3 regions of the Blautia sp. 1001283B150304_161114_C9 genome follow, and region 3 is predicted to be linked to each of the others. Evidence: predicted binding sites of a transcription regulator. Region 3 holds the regulator's gene; each other region holds the start of a gene.
The links. The regulator NrdR, encoded in region 3, represses ribonucleotide reductase genes. The targets are predictions, from matches to a motif close to CACAANATNTTGTG.
Positions count from the first base shown of each region.

Region 1: I4V44_RS00480 (ribonucleoside triphosphate reductase) is a predicted target of NrdR. The motif match lies at 2,169-2,182, and genes of this name have one in related genera.
Region 2: nrdD (anaerobic ribonucleoside-triphosphate reductase) is a predicted target of NrdR. The motif match lies at 2,099-2,112, and genes of this name have one in related genera.

Region 1 covers NZ_JADPGO010000001.1:109,545-113,842, forward strand. The annotation lists gene I4V44_RS00480 (ribonucleoside triphosphate reductase) at 1-1,991, opposite strand, end outside; gene hflX (GTPase HflX) at 2,208-3,443, opposite strand; gene I4V44_RS00490 (tetratricopeptide repeat protein) at 3,468-4,298, opposite strand, start outside.
Region 2 covers NZ_JADPGO010000001.1:90,448-94,745, forward strand. The annotation lists gene nrdD (anaerobic ribonucleoside-triphosphate reductase) at 1-2,082, opposite strand, end outside; gene I4V44_RS00390 (hypothetical protein) at 2,203-3,042, opposite strand; gene asnA (aspartate--ammonia ligase) at 3,261-4,268, shown strand.
Region 3 covers NZ_JADPGO010000019.1:18,337-22,634, forward strand. The annotation lists gene sigG (RNA polymerase sporulation sigma factor SigG) at 1-600, opposite strand, end outside; gene I4V44_RS10820 (YlmC/YmxH family sporulation protein) at 820-1,074, opposite strand; gene nrdR (transcriptional regulator NrdR) at 1,355-1,804, shown strand; gene gdhA (NADP-specific glutamate dehydrogenase) at 1,941-3,275, opposite strand; gene I4V44_RS10835 (citrate/2-methylcitrate synthase) at 3,861-4,298, shown strand, end outside.

The DNA of each region.
Region 1 (4,298 bases), on a different contig from region 3:
GTGATACGACTGTAAACCTCCGCCTTCTTACCACATTTCGGACAAGTGAAATGCTCTCCGCTGATGTAGCCATGTTCCTTACATACAGAATAGGTCGGCGAAATCGTATAATACGGCAGTTTATAATTCTCTGCGATCTTACGTACCAGTGCTGCTGCTGCTTTCCAGTCAGGAAGCTTCTCACCGATAAATGCATGGAATACAGTACCTGATGTATAAAGCGTCTGCAGATCATCCTGAATATCCAGTGCATCAAAAATATCTGTGGTATATTCAACCGGAAGATGAGAACTGTTTGTATAATAAGGAGTATCCCCTTCCTTGCCTGCAGTCTTAATATCCGGCCAGCGTTTTCTGTCGTGTTTGGCCAGACGATAGGCAGTAGATTCAGCAGGAGTTGCCTCAAGATTAAACAGTTCTCCTTCGTACTTCTCCTGATAATCGGACAGACGTTCCCGCATATGAAGAAGAACTTCTTTTGTAAACCTCTGCGTACGCTCATCAGACATATCTTTTCCCAGCCAGCGGGCATTCAGACCAACCTCGTTCATTCCCACCAGTCCAATGGTAGAGAAATGATTGGAAAAGCTTCCAAGATATCTCTTTGTATAAGGATATAATCCCTCATCCAGCAGCTTACCAATTACTTCACGTTTAATATGCAGAGAACGTGCGGAAATATCCATTAAGCGATCCAGACGATTGTAAAACTCTTCCGGTGTCTTGGAAAGATATGCGATACGCGGCATATTTATAGTTACTACCCCCACAGAACCGGTACTCTCTCCTGATCCGAAGAAACCACCGCTCTTCTTGCGGAGTTCTCTCAGATCCAGACGCAGACGGCAGCACATACTGCGGATATCACTTGGTTTCATATCACTGTTAATATAGTTTGAGAAATACGGTGTTCCATATTTGGATGTCATCTCAAAAAGAAGGCGGTTATTCTCTGTATCAGACCAGTCAAACTCATTTGTTATGGAATAGGTCGGAATAGGATACTGGAACCCGCGTCCGTTGGCATCCCCCTCGATCATGGTCTCAATAAATGCCTTATTGATCATATCCATCTCTTTTTTGCAGTCTTTGTACTTGAAATCCATATTCTTTCCGCCTACGATAGCCGGAAGCTCTGCAAGATCATCCGGTACTGTCCAGTCCAGCGTAATGTTGGAGAAAGGTGCCTGTGTTCCCCATCTGCTTGGAGTATTGACTCCATAAATAAAAGACTCAATACATTTCTTCACTTCCGGATAGCTTAAATTATCTGCCTTGACAAAAGGTGCCAGATAAGTATCAAAGGATGAGAAAGCCTGCGCTCCGGCCCATTCATTCTGCATAATCCCAAGAAAGTTTACCATCTGATTGCAGAGAACACTCAGATGCTTTGCAGGTGAAGATGTGATCTTGCCTTCAATACCGCCAAGTCCCTCCTGGATCAGCTGTTTCAGTGACCATCCTGCACAATATCCGGTCAGCATGGACAAGTCATGAATATGAATATCTGCATTTCTGTGTGCATCTGCGATTTCATTGTCATAAATCTCAGACAGCCAGTAATTTGCAGTAACTGCACCGGAGTTGCTTAAGATCAGACCTCCAACTGAATAAGTAACTGTGGAGTTCTCCTTTACACGCCAGTCCTCAACCTTCACATAACTGTTTACGATTTCTTTGTAATCCAGGATCGTTGACTTCATGTTGCGAACCTTTTCCCTCTGCTTGCGGTAAAGAATGTAGGCTTTTGCCACATCTGCATATCCGGCCTGGATCAGCACATTCTCCACACTGTCCTGAATTTCTTCTACTGTAATCTTATTATCTGTAATCTTTTTCTGAAAATCAGAAGTAACACGCAGCCCTAAGAGATCAATCATCTCTTCGCTATAATTTTTCTCTTTTGCATCAAAGGCTTTATGGATAGCCGCTGTGATCTTGCCTATTTTAAACTCATCCACTTCGCCATCACGTTTTACTACCTGAAACATATCTAATGCCCCCATTTTCTCTTGTTAATCTTTTTCTCCTGCATATTCTTACCGGAGATATTTCTGTCGTTACTGTCCACTTTGCTCTGAGTAACACTGTAGGTTCATTGTATCAGAGTATCACCGGTTCGTCAACACGCAAAAATACCACATAATGTTCCTCGTTTTCGTAAAAGGCACAATATATGGTATTTTCTTATTTTTCAAAATATTTTTTTATACAACTCTGGCGTAGATTTCTTTCGGCACCCTTGCCTTCACAGCAATCCCTTCCTCTGTGTATTCCTCTGAGATAAGCTGCCCATATTCGCGGATCAGCTGGATTTTTCCTGCTTCCTGATAAGGGAAAAGGCGCTCCACATAAATCTGTTCTTCAGCAAGAAGCTTCTCCAGAAGATCATTCAGATCTGCAAGACCCTCGCCTGTCTTTGCAGAGACCTTCAGCGTATAGTCCGATTTAAAATCTCGCAGTACGCATGCCCCCGGTGCATCCTGCTTATTAAAGAGTGTAATGATCTTCTTTCCCATCACTCCCAGTTCTTTTAATGTCTCATATACCACATGCATCTGCATCTCTGCCTGCGGATTGGAAGAATCTACCACATGGATAATATAATCTGCATATTTGGCCTCTTCCAATGTGCTCTTGAATGCTTCGACCAGATGATGCGGAAGCTTATGGATAAATCCAACCGTATCTGTGAGAAGAATCTGCTGTCCGTCCTTCAAATTTAAAAGTCTGGTAGTTGGATCCAGTGTAGCAAACAGTTTATCCTCTGATAAAACCTCTGAGCCTGTCAGTGTGTTCAGCAGCGTAGATTTTCCCGCATTTGTATATCCTACGATCGCAGCAGTCTTCATATTGCCTCTGGCCCGGCTGGAACGGATCAGTTCCCTGTGTTTCTCCACCTGAGATAATTCTTGCTTCAAAGCAGAGATCCTTGTACGGATAAGACGACGGTCTGTCTCCAGCTTTTTCTCTCCCGGACCTCTGGTTCCGATTCCACCTCCCAGACGGGAAAGAGATTCCCTGAGACCGACCAGACGGGCAGATCTGTAGCGAAGCTGTGCAAGCTCTACCTGTATTTTACCCTCACTGGTTATAGCTCTCGCTGCAAAAATGTCCAGAATCAATAATGTCCTGTCCATCACCTTACAGTCCAGTTCCCGCTCCAGATTATTCAGCTGTGCAGGAGAAAGTTCGTCATCACAGATAATTCCGGTTGCATCCATAGCATATACCAGTGCACGTACTTCCTCTATCTTTCCTTTTCCAATATAAGTTCCGGGATGCACAGACTCACGATTCTGAATGATTCTTCCCACTGTAACAGCTCCCGCAGTTGATGCAAGCTCCTTCAGTTCATCCAGGGATTCTTCCACATTATCATGATCATCCGTCTGCACTCCCACAAGAACCACCCGTTCTTCAAGCTTTCCAAATTCTTCCATAAATTCTCCTCAGTCAGATGGATATTACACACGCGTTTTAAGAAATGCAAGTTCCTTCTTAACAGTTTTATCTTCCGGGTATAATTCCAGATATTCCTGTGCTTTCTGTAAAGCAGTCTGAAAATCCAGTTTCTTCTCATAGACTACGATCTCATTAAACAGCAGACTCTGCATATCCTCCGCTCCTGCCTCATGGATTCCGCTTTCTATATCAGAAAGGGCACTGTCATAATCCCCATCCTCTATATCACACAGTGCAAGTCCGTTAAATCCTTTGGCTCCGTTTTCTGCCTGTGATACATACTGCTGAAACATTGCTTTTGCATTTGCGCTGTCTCCTTTATCCATATATACCATACCAAGCAGAACCAGTGCCTCCGTATTATCGCCGTCTATGGCCTGTTTCAGTTCACTTTCAGCATTTTCATAATCATCCATATAATAATAAACTCTGCCGCGGTCACAATGATCCTCTGCATTTTTTGCAGTTCCTGACAAAGCAGCTTCCAGATAACGGGTTCCGTCTGCTTCCATATCCCTGTTCAGATATGCCCCGTAGATCTGGATAGCTCTGTCATAAGTTGCATCTTCGCCGTAGGCCTGTTCAAAATTAGCAGAAGCTTCCTCATAGGAATCCATGGCCAATGCTGTTTCTCCCGTAAGGAAGTACAGATCCGCATCCATTTTATAGTTTTCTGCCAGAGTCTGGCAGTCTTCCAGCGCTGCCTCATAATCCTTTACTTTGAGATAAGCCACAGCTCTATACGACAGAATATCTTTTTTTAATGCTTTACCAACTTTGTCACATTTAAGCGCATCATTGAAATATGTTATGGCTTCTTCATAGTTTCCAAG
Region 2 (4,298 bases), on a different contig from region 3:
ATCACCATGCACACGGCTGTAGGAAAGATATCCGTTCATACGGTCAATCTTTGTCAGATTCTTGGAACCGCAGACCGGACACACGTCCATTTCAAGTTCCTCATGTCCGCAGTCATCACAGTAAGCAAGGGAAAGATTTACTCCCTCATAATATCCCAAAGACATGGCTCTGCGGATCAGAGTACGTATTGCTTCACGATTATAATCAATCGGATAACGTACATACTGAATCTTACCGCCGTTGCACAACTCCCAGAAACGTCCCTCCAGATCCTGTTTTTCAATCGGAGTTACATCTTCAGTCACATGACAGTGGAAACTGTTGCTTACATAAGGACGATCAGAAACCCCTTTCACAATGCCATACATCTTACGGAACTGTTCCACCTGCAGTCCACATAAACTCTCTGCCGGTGTTCCATAAATTGCATAAAGATAACCATCTTTCTCTTTAAATTCATTTACTTTCCTGTTGATATATTTCAGCACATCCAGTGCAAACTGCCCGTCTTCAGCAATGGATTTGCCATTGTAAAGTTCCTGGAGTTCATTTAATGCAGTGATTCCGAAGGATGCTGTCATTGGTTTCAGAATCTTGCCAATCTTTTCATTCGGTTTCAGATGTCCACCGTAAAATCCTCCCTCACAATATGCCAGCGGGTTGGTTGACGCACGCATCTGTCCCAGATAATCATAGGTACGGATATGCAGATTACGGATCATCTCAAGATAGAAATCCAGCACTTCGTAGAAATCCCTGCTCTCTGCTCTGGCTTTGGCAAGGATCATTGGAAGATGAAGGCTTACCGCACCGATGTTAAATCTTCCCACAAACACAGGAACATCCTTATCATCTGCCGGATACATACCGCCTCTCTCGTACCAGGGGCTTAAGAACGCACGACATCCCATAGGACTTATAACCTTTCCATACTGCTTGTACATACTGGAAATATATCCTTTTCCTGACATGGACAGCCAGTCCGGATACATAGTCTTGGCAGAACAGTCAACCCCTGCCTCAAATACATCCTCACTGATCTTGCCTTTTCCATGGATATTTTCATCATAAAGGAATACGATTTTCGGGAAGAGTACCGGTTTCTTGCGTCCTGCCTTACCCTGTCCGCCTTTATGCACTTCAAGAAGAGAAATACTTGCCATCTTCTCGAACTGCTTTATTCCAAGTCCAAGAGTTACAGTTACAAATGGATAATCCCCTCTGGAAGATCCGACTGTATTCAGCTTATACTCAATCCCCTGCCATCCCTGGTCAAAATCTCTGCGGACTTTGTCAAGCGCATACTCAATCGCACGTTCTTCACGTCCTGTCCAGCTCTCGTCAGAGTATTTCATAAATTCCTGGATGTATTTGTCATAACTCTTCTGTGCATAAGGTGCAAGGATCTTATCTACTTCCGGTACTGTGAATCCGCCATACTGCTGTGCAGCAGTGCTCAAGATAATATCACCCATAACATCAAACGCAGTATCCAGCGTCTTAGGCTCATTATACCATACATTTCCCATCTCAAATCCGCCGCTGAGTACAGATGCCACATCAAAGAGACAACAGTTCATGGTATCCAGACGTGCAGACTGGTCATGAATATAAATATAACCGTCTTTACATGCCTGAAGTTCATTACGGTTCATAAAAAATTTGCGATAAAGTTCTTTGTTCAGTTCATTAAAGATCAGGCTTCGCTTTGTAGCTACAAGCGCACTGTCTGTATTGGCATTACTCTTATCGCCAATATAACGGATTGCCTGACTCTTGGTATATACATCATCCATCATATGGATAAAGTCGAGTTTGTAATTTCTGTAATCGCGGTAGCTCTTAGCCACTGCCGGGTTCACTCTCTCAAGTGCTCCCTCTACGATGTTGTGCATCTCCTGGATCTCTATCTCATTCTTTCCCAGTGCCTCTGCATGTTCTTCCGCAAACTGGCAGATAAATTCCTTCTCTTTATCCGAAAATGTGTATAAAATTCTGGCTGCCGACTTATTTACTGCTGCTACGATCTTCTGTGAATTAAACTCTTCTCTCGTACCATCTTTCTTTATAACATATATCATACCTTTTGCTCCCATATACAATATATAGTATTATTTTCTTTCGTTTACCACAATTTATTCTATATGTGGTACGTTTAACAAGTATAGCACAGTATCTGTCAAAAAGAAAGGGGCAAAAAATTATTCGTCATATTGCCGAATTTGATACATTATCAGAAAATTTTCTTGACCATCCGAAGCCACTGCCGATACCTCATCTCCTGTATGCAATTCCACTTTTTCTTTATGCTCCGATTTGTCAAATTTTACAGTTTCATCTTTTCCTGAAGATCTTCTAATCTTCATGGTAAGAGAACCTCCCCAGCCGGATTCCAGTATGTATATTCCAGGTTCTATCGTGAATTCATACTCTATATCTTCTGAATTCTCATCAGCTGCCTCTGTTATAGTGTAAGCCTCTCCGATAACATAATCTTCTCCATCAAAAATATAACCATACGGATCATTTGCTTCAAACTTCTGAGCAGAGACTGCTGTACCAACAGTATCATCCCCGTCATTCTCACCTGTTTCATCCGCAGTGCTGTCACCAAAAAGGCAGTCAAAATCTAAGCTGATATCAAACGTATCATAAATAAATTCCTCAATCCTGTATTCAATTGTATCCCACTGTTCCGCAAGCAGTCCTGCTGCTGCAATCAGAACCAATATAAGTCTCCAGAATTTTTTTGATGCCCTGGCTTCTTTTTTCTTCGGTTTCTGTGTTGTTTTCTGTATTGTTTTCTGTGTTGTTTTCACTGACGCTTTTTTTTCCGGCGTTTTTGTTGTTTTGTTTCTGTCCGGCAGAGGAATCTCGCTCTCTGCCATTGCTTTTCTCACTTTCGCCGAAGAATGCCGATAATGCTCTGACCTGTCTTCGTTCAGGTGATACAGTTCCATATCATTTCTATACGGCATTCCACAATATTTGCATCTGCCGTTTACAACCGGACCGCCACAAACCTGACATTTTTTTCCCATGTATCTTCCCCCTGTCAGCTATAGCAATTCCATAAATTGCTATAAATTTATTTATTTTCATTGATTCTCATAAAATTATTTTAACATTTTACCCTGATCTTGCAAAGCTGAAATTGTCAAACGCCTACTTTCCTGTTATAATAGCTGAGTAAAAGACTATAGAAATCCTCTTAAAAATACATTTGAAAGGATTTCAAAATTGTAGGAGGAATCCAATAATGGAACAGATTAAAATTCCTGACGGGTATCAGTCAGCTTTAAATCTCCATGATACCCAGATTGCCATTAAAACTGTGAAAGATTTCTTTCAGCAGACATTATCACAGAAACTGAACCTGCTTCGTGTTTCTGCTCCTGTTTTCGTAAACCCGTCATCCGGTCTGAACGATAACTTAAACGGCGTAGAACGTCCGGTAAGCTTTGATATCAAAGGCCAGCCGGAGAATGCTGAGATCGTACACTCTCTTGCCAAATGGAAGAGATATGCATTACAGAAATATGGCTTTGCTCATGGTGAAGGACTTTACACAGACATGATCGCGATCAGAAGAGACGAAGATCTGGACAATATCCACTCCGTATACGTAGATCAGTGGGACTGGGAAAAGATCATCAGCAAGGAAGAACGCAACATGGACACACTTGTTTCCACAGTACGTGCTATCTACAGCGTTCTCCGCAAGACCGAAAAATACATGGCTGTTCAGTACGATTACATCGAAGAAATCCTTCCGAGAGAGATCGCATTTGTCAGCACTCAGGAACTGGTCGACATGTATCCTGATCTCACTCCAAAGGAACGTGAATACAAGATTGTCAAGGAAAAAGGTGCCGTATTCCTTATGCAGGTCGGCAAAACCTTAACCAACGGAGAACGTCATGACGGACGTGCACCGGACTACGATGACTGGGAATTAAACGGCGATATCCTTGTTTATTATCCTGTTCTCGACATTGCTCTGGAGCTTTCTTCCATGGGTATCCGCGTTGACGAGGATGCGCTTGACAGACAGCTTACCATCGCAGGATGTGATGACAGACGCGAACTTCCTTTCCAGAAAGCAATCTTTAACAAAGAACTTCCATATACTATCGGCGGCGGCATCGGCCAGTCCCGTATCTGTATGTTCTTCCTCAGAAAAGCACACATCGGTGAAGTACATGCTTCCCTGTGGCCGGAAGAAGTAATGAAAGAAGCAGCAGCAAAAGGAGTACAGCTTCTGTAAAAAAGCCGTAAACCTGGAATACTCAGAGAT
Region 3 (4,298 bases):
ATTTTCAATCCAGCGTTCTTCTTTGTTTTTTTTGTCACTGATCTGATCCATGACATAAAGAGTATCACCGCCTTCTGTATAGACCGGTTCAAAGAGACTCACAGGATTTTGGATAGCATCAAGGGCATATACGATCATTTCTTTTTCGATACCAATTTCCTGTGCAATTTCGGTAACTGTAGGTTCTTTCAGGTGCTGTTTCATATAATTTTCGCGGGTATAGATTGCTTTGTATGCAATATCACGAAGAGAACGGCTGACGCGGATACTGTTGTTATCCCTGAGATATCGCCTGATTTCGCCTATGATCATTGGAACTGCATAAGTGGAAAATTTTACCTGTAAAGTGGTATCAAAGTTGTCAATGGCCTTGATCAGACCAATACATCCGATCTGAAAAAGGTCATCGGCATTTTCGCTGCTGTTCTGAAATCGTCGTATTACGCTGAGAACAAGACGTAGATTTCCTTTAATGTACAATTCACGTGCCTGTTCATCGCCGTTTTTGATCCGTCTGAACAGTTCCGCTTTTTCTTCTGCTGTAAGAACAGGAAGTTTCGACGTATTGACTCCGCAGATTTCAACTTTGTTCAGTGCCATCTTATTGAATCCTCCTTATTATCTCTGGATGTAAACCGACTATTCGCAGATATGAGCCAGGATCCTCCGAAATCATTTCAGGAAATAAAAAAAGGACAGTGGCTGCCGAATAGTTGTCATATACTTCAGTAAGAATGATTCTCATATAGCAGTGGATTTATACTTTGACCGGGAAAATATAAAAAATATAGGTCCTTGACAATTCTCTGCGGTGAAATATCAGCCTTTATGGAAACATTTTTCTTCGTCTATTTTCACAAGGATGATATCGTCCCCGATCTGGCTGATACATTCCCAGGGAATGATATATTCATTATCACGTCCGAACAGGCAGCAGAATCTTCCGGGGCCTGGAAGTATAAGGGCAGTGAGCTGACTGCTTTTGCAGTCAAATTCCGCATCAATGGGACATCCGAGACTGCGGCAGGTACAAATATTAATTACTTCTTTTTGCTTTAATTCACAGATTTTCATAAATCAGATACAGTCCTTCCGGTTAAAATCAGACTGTCGTGCCAATGCTTTCAGAATCTGATATGCGTTTGATAACAATTTATGTATTTTTGCAAAAATTTATGCAAGTCCTTTTATTGACACCTTAAATAGAAATACAGTATAATAAAACTATATATAACTGTTTGTATTTGTGTTACTGAGAATGGAGTGAACAGTAACGTATTTGTAGCCGTTTAACCGAATCAAGTATATAGTACATAAGCAGAAAACAGTAATACGAATTAAAGGGGGACGTCGTATGAAGTGTCCATTTTGTAATCAGGATAATACGAGAGTAGTTGATTCCAGACCGGTAGAAGATACCAATTCTATCCGTCGCCGTCGTTTGTGTGATGCCTGCGGAAGGAGATTTACCACATATGAAAAGGTGGAAAGTATTCCGCTTACTGTGATCAAAAAAGATCAGAACAGAGAACAGTATAATCGCAGTAAAATTCAGTCGGGAATTCTGAGAGCCTGCTATAAAAGACCAATATCCATAGATAAGATTGAAGAGATGATGGATGCCATAGAGGGAGAAATCTTTAATACCGAAGAGAAAGAGATTTCCAGCACCAGAATTGGTGAGATCGTTATGGAACATTTGAAAGATCTGGATGCAGTTGCTTATGTACGTTTTGCGTCTGTATACAGAGAATTTAAAGATGTCAGTACTTTTATGGACGAGCTGAAGAAGTTTATGAATTAAATAAGAGTTCTGTGTGAACAGTAATGTATGAATGCTCTGTGTGAAAGGATTTACGGGCAAATATAAAGAGCCGACGAGAATAATATCCCGCCGGCTCTTTATGTGTATTTTTATGGGGGTAATTAACTAAAATAAATTAAACAATACCCTGAGCGATCATAGCATCTACAACTTTCTCGAAGCCTGCGATATTAGCGCCTGCAACATAGTTGCCTTCCATATCATAACGCTTGGAAGCATCATCAACTTTATGGAAGATATCAACCATGATCTGATGAAGTTTTGTATCAACTTCTTCTGCTGTCCAGGAAAGTCTTGCAGAGTTCTGGCACATTTCAAGTGCGGAAGTAGCAACACCACCGGCATTAGCTGCTTTACCAGGCATAAATGTTACACCGTTTGCCATAAGGTAATCAGTTGCCTCGCGGGTAGTAGGCATATTTGCACCTTCTGCAACATATTTGCATCCGTTTGCAATAAGGATCTTAACAGCATCAAGGTCAAGTTCATTCTGAGTTGCGCATGGAAGATAGATATCACATTTGATGTTCCAGATACCTTTTCCTTCTGTATAAGTAGCGCCTTCTACGCGATCTGCGTATTCTTTGATACGTCCACGTTTTACTTCTTTGATATCTTTAACGATGTCAAGTTTGATTCCTTCCGGATCATAGATATATCCGTTGGAGTCGCACATAGCAACAACTTTACCGCCAAGTTCGGCAGCTTTCTCTACTGCGTAGATGGCAACATTACCGGAACCTGTTACGATGAGAGTTTTACCGGAGATTGTGTCGTTTTTAGCTTTAACCATTTCGTTCAGCATATATACAAGACCATATCCTGTAGCCTGTGTACGAATCAAAGATCCACCGTAGGAAAGACCTTTACCTGTGAGAACACCCTCGTATAATCCGCGGTTTCTCTTGTACTGTCCGTACAGATAACCAATCTCACGTCCGCCTACACCGATATCACCTGCAGGAACGTCCATGTCAGCACCGATATATTTGGAAAGTTCTGTCATAAAGCTCTGGCAGAATGCCATAACTTCTCTGTCAGATTTTCCTTTAGGATCAAAGTTTGAACCACCTTTACCGCCACCGATCGGAAGACCTGTAAGGGAGTTCTTGAAAATCTGTTCGAAACCTAAAAATTTAAGGATTCCCTGGTTTACTGACGGATGGAATCTTAAACCACCTTTGTATGGTCCGATCGCACTGTTGAACTGTACACGATAACCTTTGTTTACCTGTACAACACCTTTATCGTCTACCCACGGAACTCGGAAAGAGATGATTCTTTCAGGCTCAACAAGACGTTCCAGAATGGAAAGCTTGCGGTATTTCTCTTCATTTTTGTCGATTACGACTTTAAGGGAGTCTAAAACTTCCTTTACTGCCTGATGGAATTCAGGCTCATTTGGATTCTGTGCTACGACTCTTTCGTATACTTCTTCAGTATAAGACATTATGATTTCCTCCTCGTCCATCGTATAATTATTTTTTAAATCGACGTTATTATACACTAAAGTGTTACAAATGGAAAGAGCCAAATGAAAATTTTTTTATGAAAATTTTTTGAACAAAATTTGTACTTGCGAAATGGCGCCAAGTATGAGAAAATGTTAAAAATCATCCATACAATTTATAGCAATTTCTAAAAAATACAGTATATTTATAAAAACTGCATAAATTCGCACTGTACGTTTCGGTTCTTATATTGCCATGTATCCGTAAGAAACTGCAAATGGAAAGTCAAGCGGATATTCGCAATCCGCTTCGCTACTTGCTCATAACCGAATAACTGCTTCGCAGGACAGTAGTGCGTGAACAGTAAGTGGCAATCTGGAATGAATTTTGGCTACGTTACTGTGAACGGAGTGAACAGTAACAATCTGGTTTTTTATGTTCAGAAACAGAATATATAAGATGTAGACCGAAAGAGAAAAAAATGCTATAATATTTACAGAGATGTGCATCTGCAAATTGTTGCGATGACAGAAACGAGGAGGGAATCATTATCGAGAGAATTGTGAAGAAAGGAGATTTATTACATGGCGGGATTTAAAACCAAAGTAACACCTGAAATTGAAAATCTGACGGAGGTTTGCAAGGAACATACAAGTCTGGATCTTTCTCTGTATGCAAAATATGATGTGAAGAGAGGTCTTCGTGATATTAATGGAAAAGGGGTTCTTGCAGGCCTGACTCAGGTTTCTAATGTGAAAGCCACAAAGATTGTTGATGGCAAAGAAGTTCCATGTGCTGGAAGTCTTTCCTACAGAGGATATGATATCAAAGATCTTACCAGGGGATTTATCGAAGATGACAGATATGGATTTGAAGAAGTTACCTATCTTTTATTATTTGGCAGTCTTCCGGATAAGAAACAGCTTGCAGATTTTACACAGCTTCTGGCAAATCAGCGGTCACTTCCTACAAATTTTGTGCGTGATGTTATAATGAAGGCCCCGAGCAAGGATATCATGAAC